3 regions of the Pseudomonas sp. MF08831 genome follow, and region 1 is predicted to be linked to each of the others. Evidence: predicted binding sites of a transcription regulator. Region 1 holds the regulator's gene; each other region holds the start of a gene.
What was found. Region 1 encodes FliA, which starts transcription of late flagellar genes. Its sites were predicted from a motif close to CTAAAGTTTNNNNNNNNNNNGCCGNTAA; they were not measured.
Positions count from the first base shown of each region.

Region 2: a site for FliA is predicted at 2,108-2,135, ahead of AC19YS_RS07505 (methyl-accepting chemotaxis protein). Genes of this name have one in related genera too.
Region 3: a site for FliA is predicted at 2,269-2,296, ahead of AC19YS_RS26020 (methyl-accepting chemotaxis protein). Genes of this name have one in related genera too.

Region 1 covers NZ_JCBCUX010000016.1:130,164-134,325, reverse strand. The annotation lists gene AC19YS_RS27115 (chemotaxis protein CheA) at 1-965, opposite strand, end outside; gene AC19YS_RS27110 (protein phosphatase CheZ) at 977-1,765, opposite strand; gene AC19YS_RS27105 (chemotaxis response regulator CheY) at 1,784-2,158, opposite strand; gene fliA (RNA polymerase sigma factor FliA) at 2,327-3,067, opposite strand; gene fleN (flagellar synthesis regulator FleN) at 3,064-3,897, opposite strand; gene flhF (flagellar biosynthesis GTPase FlhF) at 4,004-4,162, opposite strand, start outside.
Region 2 covers NZ_JCBCUX010000003.1:270,768-274,929, forward strand. The annotation lists gene AC19YS_RS07500 (ABC transporter six-transmembrane domain-containing protein) at 1-28, shown strand, start outside; gene AC19YS_RS07505 (methyl-accepting chemotaxis protein) at 32-2,008, opposite strand; gene AC19YS_RS07510 (LysR substrate-binding domain-containing protein) at 2,186-3,106, opposite strand; gene AC19YS_RS07515 (NorM family multidrug efflux MATE transporter) at 3,243-4,162, shown strand, end outside.
Region 3 covers NZ_JCBCUX010000015.1:106,377-110,538, reverse strand. The annotation lists gene AC19YS_RS26025 (SRPBCC family protein) at 1-129, opposite strand, end outside; gene AC19YS_RS26020 (methyl-accepting chemotaxis protein) at 220-2,211, opposite strand; gene AC19YS_RS26015 (aldo/keto reductase) at 2,355-3,350, opposite strand; gene AC19YS_RS26010 (LysR family transcriptional regulator) at 3,471-4,162, shown strand, end outside.

The DNA.
Region 1 (4,162 bases):
GGTTTGGCGGCGGCCGGTGCGGCGGCTTTGGCTGGGGCAGGTTTCGCGGCTACCGGGGTGGCAGTCGCCGCGGCGGCCGGGGCCACTTCGGTGAACTTGCCTTTGCCGTGCAATTCATCCAGCAAGGCTTCGAATTCGTGATCGGAGATCAGCCCGTCGCCAGCCGGTGCTGCCGTGGCAGCAGGTGCGGCGGCGGTGGCGGTGGCCGCGACTTCCGGCAAGGCTTCGGCCGCAAAGGTGCCCTTGCCATGCAGTTGGTCGAGCAACGCTTCGAATTCGTCGTCGGTAATGTCGGTGTTGGCAGACGCCGCTGGTGCCTGCGGCGCAGCGGCAGGTGCCACGGCGTCGGCGGCAAACTGGCCCTTGCCATGCAACTGGTCAAGCAGGGACTCGAACTCGGCGTCGGTAATGTCTTCGCTGGTCGGCGCCGCAGGCGCAATGGGCGCTTGCGGTGCTTCAGCTTCGGCCTTCACCGCACTGAGGGAGTTGAGCAACTGCTCGAACTCGCTGTCGGTCACATCCGGCTCAGCCTCGACAACCGGCTCAGGCGCCGCTGCCACAGGTGCCGCCGACGTGGCCGGTTCTGCCAGGCGTGCCAGGGCCGCCAGCAGTTCCGGCGTGGCCGCAGTGATCGGTGCACGTTCGCGCACTTCGCTGAACATGCCGTTGACCGCATCCAGCGCTTCGAGAATCACGTCCATCAGTTCCGAGTCGACGTGCCGCTCACCCTTGCGCAGGATGTCGAACACGTTCTCGGCGATGTGACAGCACTCCACCAGCTCATGGAGCTGGAGGAAGCCGGCGCCCCCTTTTACAGTGTGAAAACCGCGAAAAATTGCATTGAGCAGGTTCGCATCATCCGGTCGGCTTTCCAGCTCGACCAGTTGCTCGGACAGTTGCTCTAAAATTTCGCCGGCCTCTACAAGGAAATCCTGAAGGATTTCTTCATCGGCGCCGAAGCTCATGTGGGTGCTCCTTAGAAGCCTAAACTGGATAACAGGTCATCTACGTCATCCTGACCTGACATAACGTCTTCACGTTTATCGGCATGAATCTGCGGACCTTCACCCTTGGCGAGATGTTTTTGTGGATCTTTTTCCGAGAGGATCGCTTCGCGGTCATGTTCGATGCCGGCAAAACGGTCTACCTGGCCGGCCATGAGCACCAGTTTGAGCAGGTTGCTTTCCACTTCGGTGACCAATTGGGTCACGCGCTTGATCACCTGACCGGTGAGGTCCTGGTAATCCTGGGCCAGCAGAATGTCATTGAGGTTGCTGGAAACCGTGCGGTTTTCCTGCTCGCTGCGTGACAGAAAAGCGTCAACCCGACGCGCCAACTCACGAAACTCTTCAGCCCCCACTTCACGACGCATGAAGCGGCCCCAGTCAACGCTGAGCGCCTGAGCTTCGGTGGCCATGCCATTGACCAGCGGCGTGGCGTTTTCCACCAGGTCCATGGTGCGGTTGGCCGCCGCCTCAGTCAGCCTGACCACATAGGACAGGCGTTCGGTGGCATCGGTGATTTGCGAAATTTCTTCGGCCTGGGGCATGTGCGGGTCAATCTGAAAATTGACGATCGCACTGTGCAGCTCGCGTGTGAGCTTGCCCACTTCCTGGTACAGGCCGCGGTCACGGGTCTGGTTAAGCTCATGGATTAACTGCACCGCGTCGCCGAACTGGCCTTTTTCAAGGCTTTCGACCAACTGGTGAGCATGCTTTTTCAGGGTCGACTCAAAGTCGCCCTGTGACGTTTCTTTATGCTCCATAGCTCCCCCGTGGCAGCATCAATGACCGATGCGTTCGAAGATTTTTTCGATCTTCTCTTTCAAGGCCAGTGCAGTGAATGGCTTGACCACGTAGCCGTTTACCCCGGCTTGGGCGGCTTCGATGATCTGTTCACGCTTGGCTTCGGCGGTCACCATCAACACAGGCAGGCTGCGCAGTTTTTCATCGGCGCGCACGTGACGCAGCAAGTCGATACCGGTCATGCCCGGCATGTTCCAGTCGGTTACCAGAAAGTCGATGCTCCCGCTGTTGAGGATCGGAATCGCCGTAATGCCGTCATCCGCCTCGACCGTGTTGGTGAACCCAAGGTCACGCAACAGGTTTTTTATGATCCGCCGCATCGTTGAGAAGTCATCAACGATGAGGATTTTCATGTTCTTGTCCAATTCGACCTCCAAGCAGTCTTAAACGCGCCCAGCACCTGGACGCGCCATTTCAATCAACAGGCGTTACACAAAAAGGACTGCCCAGGGCACCACGGTACGAACCCGCGAAGGCATGAAGCCTTCGCGGTAGCGTCTGCAGTGTCCCCACACTGCCTGTCAGCGCGCGCGCCACTCTCCCAATCGCCCCCGCAAGCGGGCTGCGCACTGGCTGTGCAACTGGCTGACACGCGATTCGCTGACCCCCAGGACCTCACCGATTTCCTTGAGGTTCAGCTCTTCGTCGTAGTACAGCGCCAACACCAGTCGCTCACGCTCCGGCAAATTGGCAATCGCTTCCGCCAGCGCACCCTGGAAACGTTCGTCCTCCAGGTCGCGTGACGGTTCGAGATGAGCACTCGCGCCGTCCTCGTGCAGCCCTTCGTGTTCGCCGTCCTGCAACAGGTCGTCGAAACTGAACAGGCGGCTGCCCAAGGTATCGTTCAAAATCCCGTAGTAATCGTCGAGACTCAATTGGAGTTCGGCCGCAACTTCATGATCTTTAGCGTCACGACCGGTTTTTGCTTCAATTGCGCGAATTGCGTCACTGACCATGCGCGTATTGCGGTGTACCGAACGCGGCGCCCAATCCCCTTTACGCACTTCATCGAGCATCGCGCCACGGATACGGATACCCGCATACGTCTCGAAACTCGCGCCTTTGCTCGCGTCGTATTTGGTCGACACTTCGAGCAGACCGATCATGCCGGCCTGGATCAGGTCTTCGACCTGCACGCTGGCCGGCAGGCGTGCCAGCAAGTGATAGGCAATGCGCTTGACCAGGGGCGCATAGCGCTCGATCAATTCGCCCTGGCTGTCACGTGCCGACTTTTTGTAAAGGTTGTAGCCGCTGGATGTCATAGCACCGGTCCTGCGCTCGTCTGATGCACCAATCGCTCGACGAAAAACTCCAGATGCCCCCGAGGGTTGGCGGGCAACGGCCAAGTATCGACCTTCTGGGCAATAGCCTTGAACGCCAGTGCGCACTTCGAACGAGGGAACGCTTCGTAGACCGCACGCTGCTTTTGCACAGCCTTGCGTACACACTCGTCATAGGGAACTGCGCCTACATATTGTAAGGCGACATCCAAGAAGCGATCCGTGACCTTGGTCAACTTGGCGAACAGGTTGCGCCCTTCCTGCGGGCTTTGGGCCATGTTGGCCAGCACGCGGAAGCGGTTCATGCCGTAGTCACGGTTAAGCAGTTTGATCAGGGCATAGGCGTCGGTGATCGAGGTGGGTTCGTCGCAGACCACCAGCAGCACTTCCTGGGCGGCGCGCACGAAGCTGACCACGGACTCGCCGATGCCGGCGGCGGTGTCGATCACCAGCACGTCGAGGTTATCGCCGATATCGCTGAACGCCTGGATCAGGCCGGCGTGCTGCGCCGGGCTCAGGTGCACCATGCTCTGGGTGCCCGAGGCGGCCGGCACGATGCGAATGCCACCGGGGCCTTGCAGCAGCACATCGCGCAGCTCGCAGCGGCCCTCGATCACATCGGCAAGGGTGTGTTTGGGTGTCAGCCCCAGCAGAACGTCGACGTTCGCCAGGCCCAGGTCAGCATCCAGCAGCATGACGCGACGGCCAAGCTCTGCCAGGGCCAGGGACAAATTCACTGACACGTTAGTTTTCCCGACGCCACCTTTGCCGCCGGTCACCGCGATCACCTGTACGGGATGCATGCTGCCCATTTTATTTCTTTACCTTGTCTTGCTTAGACGCAGGCTACATGGCTTGGCCGCGTGAATCGCTTGCAGACCATCGATGTAGATACATTTCATGGTGTTCATCCTGGCCTTAACCGACCCGTTTGGCGGGGTTGTGGTAAAGGTCGGCGAACATATCGGCCATCGCTTCCTCGCTAGGCTCTTCTTGCATTTGCACGCTGACAGCACGGCTGACCAACTGATGACGGCGCGGCAGATGGAGATCATCCGGGATCCGCGGCCCGTCGGT
Region 2 (4,162 bases), on a different contig from region 1:
CGTAGACCCGGGCCTGGGCGAGCGCTAAGCCTCAACGAAACCGATCAACCTCATGCCGCAAACCCGCCGCCAGGGTTTCCAGCTCCTTGGCGGTAACGGCCAGGTTCGACACCACTTCACGCTGCTCGCTGTTGGCCAGCGCAATGCTTTGCAGGTTGCTGCTGAGCAAGGTCGCGGTGCTGCTCTGCTCTTGGGTTGCCGTGGTAATTGCCGCAAATTGCTGACCGGCCGAGCGGCTTTGCTCGTCGATACGCGCCAGGGCTGAAGCCACGTCGGCGTTGCGCGACAGGCCTTCCTGCATCAACGTATTGCCGTGTTCCATGGTGCTGATGGCATTACCGGTTTCCTGCTGAATGCTCTGGATCATCCCGGAGATTTCATCAGTAGCCTGGCGGGTGCGCGAGGCCAGGTTGCGCACCTCGTCGGCGACCACGGCAAAACCACGGCCTTGCTCACCGGCGCGGGCGGCTTCGATGGCCGCGTTGAGCGCCAACAGGTTGGTCTGTTCGGCAATCGAGGTGATCACACCCACGATCCCGCCGATTTCCTGGGAGCGCTGGCCCAAGGTATTGATCACCGTGGCCGTGCTGTTCAGCGCGGTGGCGATATGTTCCAGCGACGACGAGGCCTCCTGCATCGAGGTGCGGCCGATGCGCGTTTGCTGGGCGTTTTCCTGGGCCAACCGCTCGGTGTTGCCCATGTTGTCGGCGATGTTCAGCGACGTTGCGCTGAACTCTTCTACCGCGCCGGCCATGCTGGTGATTTCGCCGGACTGCTGCTCCATGCCTTCATAGGCGCCACCCGACAAACCGGACAATGCCTGGGCACGGCTGTTGACCTCTTCGGCGGCCTTGCGGATATGCGAGACCATGGTCGACAGCGCTTCACCCATCTGGTTGAAGCTGCGCGCCAATTGGCCGATTTCGTCATTACTGGACACATTGAGGCGCGCACTCAAGTCACCCGCGCCGAGGGCTTCGGCTTGACGCACGAGGTCACTCAAGGGTTGCAACTTACTGCGCAACAGCCAGACCGCCGCGCCCACCGCGAACAACATTGCCAACACGCTGCCAATCACCAGGCGAATACCAACGGCCCAGGTCACTTCGCGAATTTCGGATTTCGGCATGCTCGCCACCACCGACCACGGGCCGCCTTCAAACGGCACTGAGACGCTGTAGAAATCTTCGTTTTTGTCACTCCAGAAACGCCCCTCGCCCGGTTTTTTGGCCAGGTCGAGCACCACCGGTACCGCCTGGTCCAGTGCCTGCACGCCGGCGGGTGGCACCAGCCAGTGCTTCTGTTCGTCTAGCAGCGCAAGGGAACCCGTCTGGCCGATACGGAAGCGCTTGAGGTTTTCAAACTGGGCGTTCTGGGCATCGGTGTAGTCGAAACCGACAAACAGCACCGCAATCACTTTGCCGCCGGCATCGCGCACCGGTGTGTATTGGGTCATGTAGGAGCGGTCGAACAGCACGGCGCGGCCGACGTAACTTTGCCCGGCAAGCAGGCGTTGATACGCCGGATGCTGGTGGTCCAGCGCCGTACCGATGGCGCGACTGCCGTCTTGTTTGGTCAGGGACGTGCTGATGCGGACAAAGTCTTCGCCGCTGCGCACAAACACGGTGGCCACGCCGCCGGAGGTGTCCTTGAATTCATCGACCTCATCGAAATCGTTGTTCAACAGGTCGTTGCCCATGAACAGGCTCGGGGTTTGTACACCCGCCACTGCGACCTGCTGCTCGCCGCGTACACTCAACCCCGCACCAAAGCGCTTTTCAAACAGCCCGCTCAAACGCTGGGTACTTTCGCGCAAGGTGCTGTGGAAGGTATTGAGTTGGTCGGCGAGCAAACGCGCTTCGCTGGCCAGGTGTTCCTCGCGGGTGTCGAGGTTGGCGGAGTCGAGCGACCGCAAGGCGAAAACCGTACTGCCGCTAATGACGACAGCCAGTATCACGGCTAATGCGAGGCCTAACTGGGAGGCAATCCGAGCGCGAGGTTGAGACATGACAGCTCCTGGCCGAGGCCAGGATCATCCTGATCTCATAGCGCTACTCGGCAAATTATCTAGTGGGAAACGTTGGTGCACGGTAGTTCCAACACACCTTATTCGGCGGGCGCGGGGAATACTTGAGCGATTCACAGGGGTATCGCGCATACGATTGCATAAAAGGCCAGTAACGCTTCAGTCAAGGCGCTCGACCTGGGGCAACTCCATGGCCTTGACCTCACCTTGAAGAAATTCCGCCAGACGCCTTAAACGCTCGCCACCAGGGCGGGTTCTCGGCCACACCAGGTAGTAATTTTCGCCACTGGCCACGGCGGTCGGCCACGGCAGGCTCAATCGTCCCTGGGCCACGTCCTCGGCGACCATCAGCAAATCGCCCATCGACACCCCGTAACCCCGTGCTGCGGCGATCATGCCCAGCTCAAGCGTGTCGAACACCTGCCCGCCCTTGAGCGAGACCTGAGATGCAAGCCCCATGCGCTGCAGCCAATTGCGCCAGTCGCGGCGGTCGGGCGTGGGGTGCAGCAGCTCAGCGCACGCCAGACGCGTTACGTCCCACGGCCCGTCTGCCAGCAGGTTGGGGGCGCCCACGGGGATCAGCAGTTCGGGGAACAGGTAACTGGCTTCCCAGTCCGCCGGAAAATGCCCATAACTCAGCAACACCGCGCAGTCGAACGGCTCCTGGTTGAAGTCCACTTCGTCCACGCTCATCCACGCACTGGTCAGTTGCACCTCGTTGCCCGGCTGCAACGCCCGGAAGCGGCTGAGCCGCGCCAGCAACCAGCGCATGGTCAGGGTCGACGGCGCTTTCATGCGCAGGATGTCGTCTTCGGCATTCAGGGTGTGACAGGCCCGCTCCAGCGCAGCAAAACCCTCGCGCACGCCGGGCAGCAGCAAGCGCGCCGCTTCGGTGAGCTGCAGGTTGCGGCCGCTGCGCTGGAACAGGCGGCAGGCAAAATGCTCTTCGAGTGTGCGGATATGCCGGCTGACGGCACTTTGCGTGATCGACAGCTCCTCTGCCGCGCGGGTAAAGGAGTTGTGCCGTGAAGCGGCCTCAAACGCGCGCAAGGCGTACAACGGAGGAAGACGACGTGGCATAGGGAACCTCCGACAGAGCAAGACCAAACCCTACCATGAGTTTTAATCATGCGAACGATCGCTTTTATCCTTTTGTGTAATGCGTTGGGAGCGCCGAGAATCAACCCCTCCCCAACCCTCTGACTTTTTGAGCGTGATGATCATGCAGCATCCGGTGCGTACTGAACTCTGGGCCATTCTGCGGCTGTCGGGGCCGTTGATTGCCTCACAGTTGGCGCACATGTTGATGGTACTGACCGACACCCTGATGATGGCCCGCCTGAGCCCCGAAGCCCTCGCCGGTGGCGGCCTGGGCGCAGCGAGCTATTCGTTCGTGGCGATTTTCTGCATCGGCGTGATTGCTGCAGTCGGCACGCTTGTGGCCATTCGCCAAGGCGCGGGCGACATCGAAGGCGCCACCCGCCTGACCCAGGCCGGGCTGTGGCTTGCCTGGCTGATGGCATTGGTGGCCGGCTTGCTGCTGTGGAACCTCAAGCCCGTATTGCTGATGTTTGGCCAGACCGAAACCAACGTGCATGCGGCGGGGCAATTTCTGACCATCCTGCCGTTCGCCCTGCCCGGCTACCTGAGCTTCATGGCCTTGCGCGGCTTTACCAGCGCTATCGGCAAAGCCACGCCAGTGATGGTGATCAGCCTGGGCGGTACGGTGCTCAACTACTGCCTCAACCACGCCTTGATAGAAGGCATGTTCGGCCTGCCGAAACTGGGATTGATGGGTATTGGCCTGGTCACTGCGATTGTCGCCAACAGCATGGCTTTGGCGCTGATGTGGTACATCCGCAGTAACCGGGCTTACGCTGCCTACCCGCTGAGTTCAGGCCTGCTGCGCCTCAACACCCTGTATCTGCGCGAGCTGTGGCGCCTGGGCTTGCCGATTGGTGGCACCTATGCGGTGGAGGTCGGCTTGTTTGCCTTCGCGGCGCTGTGCATGGGCACCATGGGCAGTACGCAACTGGCGGCGCATCAGATTGCCCTGCAAATCGTCTCGGTAGCGTTCATGGTGCCAGCGGGAATGTCATACGCGATCACCATGCGCATCGGCCAGCATTACGGCGC
Region 3 (4,162 bases), on a different contig from region 1:
GGAAGTGGGGTGCCACTCGTGCCAGCGGTCAGGCTGGGTCACGTAGTCGTAAACGACATCAATGGGGGCTTCGATAAACCGTTCCTGAATGATCCGCTCCAAGCGGCTCGAATGCTCGACAGCGTGCATGACACACCTCCTGTGTGGCGAGACTTTGCACTAGGAGCTGTCAGAATAGTCGCACTCCCGTGTTTTGCACGGGAGTGTTTCATGCATTTATCAGCGCACCTTGAAGCGACTCATCAACGCAATCACTCGGCCATTGGCGTCCAGCAGGCTTTGTGTATTGGTTTCAGTGGCGTGGCCACTTTCGACCAGTTCTTCGACCATATGTCGGATCTGCACCATGCTGCGGTTGATCTCCTCGGTCACCGCGCTTTGCTGCTCGGCGGCAGTGGCGATTTGAGTGCTGAGGTTGTTGATATGGCTGACCGAGCCGGCCATCTCGTCCAGGCCCGTGTTGACTCGCGCGGTTGCATCCGCGGCCGACTGGCAACTGGCCTGGGTGTTTTCCATGGCGGTCACCGACGAACTGACCCCGGTGGTCAGGCGTGCGAGCATTTCGTTGATCTGCGAGGTGCTGGCCTGGGTGCGTGCCGCCAGCGCCCGGACTTCGTCGGCCACCACCGCAAAACCACGGCCTTGCTCACCGGCCCGCGCCGCTTCAATCGCGGCGTTCAACGCCAGAAGGTTGGTCTGGCCGGCAATTGCGCCGATCACGCCAAGGGTTTCGGTGATGCGAGCAGCGTCCTGGCGCATGTTTTCCACGGTGTGGGTGGCGCTGGCCACTTCGCCGATTAACGCGCTGACGCTGGTGGACGCTTCTCCGACCACCACCCGTGAGCGGTCTGCGTGTTCGTTGGCGCGCTGGGTGAAGGAGGCGGTTTCAGCGGCGTTCTGCGCCACGGTGTCGGCAGTGGAGCTCATTTCGGTGATGGCCGTGACCGTTTGATCGGTCTCCGAGGCATGCCGCACCAGAATCCGGTTGGTTTGCGCCGAGGTCTGCTGCAATTGCTCAAGCCCCGTCGACATGGCGCCCGTGGCCAGCGTCACTTCACCGATCATGTTTTGCAGGTAGATGATGAAGCGGTTGACCGAATGGCCGATAGCGCCCATTTCATCTTCGGCACGGATGGTGATGCGGCGTGTCAGGTCAGCATCGCCGGCAGACAGCGCGTCGATATTGATGCTCAGCGATTTCATGCGCTGCACCAGTTGGCGGATGGCATAGAACGCCAGCAGCACCAGCAGCAACACCATGGGAATTTGCAACAGGGCCAGGCTGCCGAGCACATCATCACGCTGAGCGGTGATCAGCGAGGTCGGCAGGGCGGTAGCCAGGAACCACGGCGTGCCCTCGATCGGGCGCATGTAAAAGGTGCTGGCCACGCCCTGGTTGTCGAATTCGGCGCGCTGGGCCTGGTCGCGGTGGGCGAGGGCCTTGCTGACCTGAGCGGCAAACGCCGAGGTGCCAGCCAATTCGCTGATGTTTTTCAACACCACCGGGCCGCTGATGCGCGTGCTGTTGCTGATGATCTTGCCGTCGCCCTCGACGATCAGCATCTGCCCGCCGATGTCTGTCTCTTTGCTGGCCACCAGGTCATTGAAGAAACCCAGGGTCACGTCAATGGTGGCAACGCCGTAGGCGGCACCGTCGCGCTGGATGGCCATGGCGCAGTTGGTGCGTGGCTCCTGGCTGGCGTCGTCTTTGTAAGCCGCCGCCCAGGCGCACTGGCCACGCGGTGAGGCGAGACCGCCTTTGTACCAGCTCTGGTCGTAGTAATTGGGCGCCGCGTCGCTGTTCCAGAAGGTGTTGACTGCCAGCTTGCCCGACGCATCGCGGTGCCAGAACGTGCTGTGCTTGTTGCGCCCCGGCGTGCGCTGATTCGGCAATGGCCAGATGCCGCCGCCGAAGACTTTCAGCTCGCCGTACTGGTCCACCAGGCCGGGCAGGACTTTGTCGATGGCATCGCTGTCGAGCAGGGGAATGGTCTGGGTGATGCTGCGTTGCTGGGCCTGAACCTTGTTCAGTTCGCCCTGAATCTGTTCGGCTACTTCCGCGATGCGGTTGAGCACCACCTGTTCTTCAGTGTGCCGCAGCTTGGGCGCGACCAACTGGCCGATCCCCACCACCGTCAACACAAATAACACCAGGACGAACAGCACCAGAAACAGGGTGTAGCGAGTTTGGATGGAGCGCAGTGGGGGCATGAGGTCGTCCTTACGAAGCGTTTATTATCGACGCGGCTGTGTTAGAGCTTCATCGGGCTATCGGCTTGGCAAGGAGGAGCTTGAGGTACCATCGTGCAAGAAAGGTCAGGGCGCACCGTCAGTGGGTGCGCCCTGACCACAGGCTATTTATTCACCAGGCCCATTGACGCTTCGGTGTAGCGCAAACCCGCGGTAGCGCCCGCCGGAAAGATCGACGTCAGCGCTGACAATTCGGCAGGGCTCAAGCTGATATCCACGGCCGCCACGTTTTCTTCCAGGTATTTGCGCTGCTTGGTGCCCGGAATCGGGATCAGGTAATCACCCTGCGCCAGCACCCAGGCCAGCGCCAGTTGCCCGGCTGTCACGCCTTTTTGCGCAGCCAGCGCTTTCACTTGCTCCACCAGCAGCAGGTTTTTGGCAAAGTTCTCACCTTGAAAGCGCGGGCTGGAGCGGCGGTAGTCGTCGGCGGCGAAATCCTCCGGACTTTTCAGCGCGCCGGTGAGAAACCCGCGCCCCAGCGGGCTGTAAGGCACAAAGGCGATGCCCAGGCGCTGGCAGGCCGCCAGGCAACCGTTGTCTTCCTGGTCGCGGCTCCACAGCGAATATTCACTTTGCAGGGCGCTGATCGGGTGCACCTTGTGCGCGCGCTCCAGGCTGGCCGCGGAGGCTTCACTCAGGCCCAGGTAACGCACCTTGCCTTGCTTGACCAGCTCGGCCATCGCGCCGACGCTTTCTTCGATTGCCACGTCGGGGTCAACGCGGTGCTGGTAATACAGGTCCAGCGTTTCGATGCCCAGACGTTTCAAGGTGCCGTCAATGGCCTCGCGAATGTACTCGGGGCGGCCATTCACACCGCGTGCCGACGGGTTGGCCGGGTCACGCACAAAGCCGAATTTACTCGCCAGAAACACTTGGTCGCGTTTGCCGGCGATGGCTTTGCCGATCAGTGCCTCATTGGTGTGAGGGCCATACATGTCGGCGGTGTCGAGCAACGTGACGCCCAACTCCAGGGCGCGGTGCAAGGTTGCAATCGCTTCCTGGGTATCGGTGCCGGTGGTGTAGAAATCAGTCATGCCCATGCAGCCCAGGCCGATGGCGCAGACGTGAGGGCCGTTTTTGCCGAGTTGGCGAGTATGCATCGGGAGAGCTCCTTGGAAGGGAAAGGCCCCCATTGTTCTCCTCGACAACTGAGGGATAAAGCGGCTAAAACCGCTATCACTATTAGGATTTTCTAAACAATGCCATGGGAGAGCCCGGCTTTGGACCGATTTAACGCCATGCGGGTGTTTACCCGAATCGTCGAACTGGGTGGCTTTGCCAAGGCCGCCGACAGCCTGCAACTGCCACGCGCCTCGGTCACTATCCTGATCAAGCAACTGGAAGCGCACCTGGGCGTGCAGTTGCTGCAGCGCACCACTCGGCAAGTCAGCCCGACGCTGGATGGCGCCGCGTACTACCAGCGCTGCGTCAGCTTGCTGGCAGACCTTGAAGAGACCGAAGCGGTGTTCGCTACCCGAGGCAGCCCGCGTGGCACATTACGCGTCGATATGCCCTCGGGCATCGGCCGATTTCTGGTCATACCCGCGCTGCCGGAATTTTCCACTCGCTACCCGAACATCGACCTGGAAATCGGCCTCAACGACCGCCCGGTCGACCTGATTCGCGAAGGTGTGGATTGCGTGCTGCGCGGTGGCCTGGCGCTGGACGACTCGCTGGTGGCGCGTCCGCTGGCAATGATGGATCAGGTGACCTGTGCCAGCCCCGCGTACCTGCAGCGTTTCGGCGTGCCCGCCAACCTGGAAGCGCTGGCCGGCCACCAGGTGGTGGAATACTTCTCCAGCAGCAGTGGCAAGCGCTATGGCCTGGAGTTTCAAGTAGGGCAGGCGCTGCGCCTGGTGGACCTGCCCAAGCAGGTTGCCGTCAACAGTGCCGATGGTTACCTCGCCGCCTG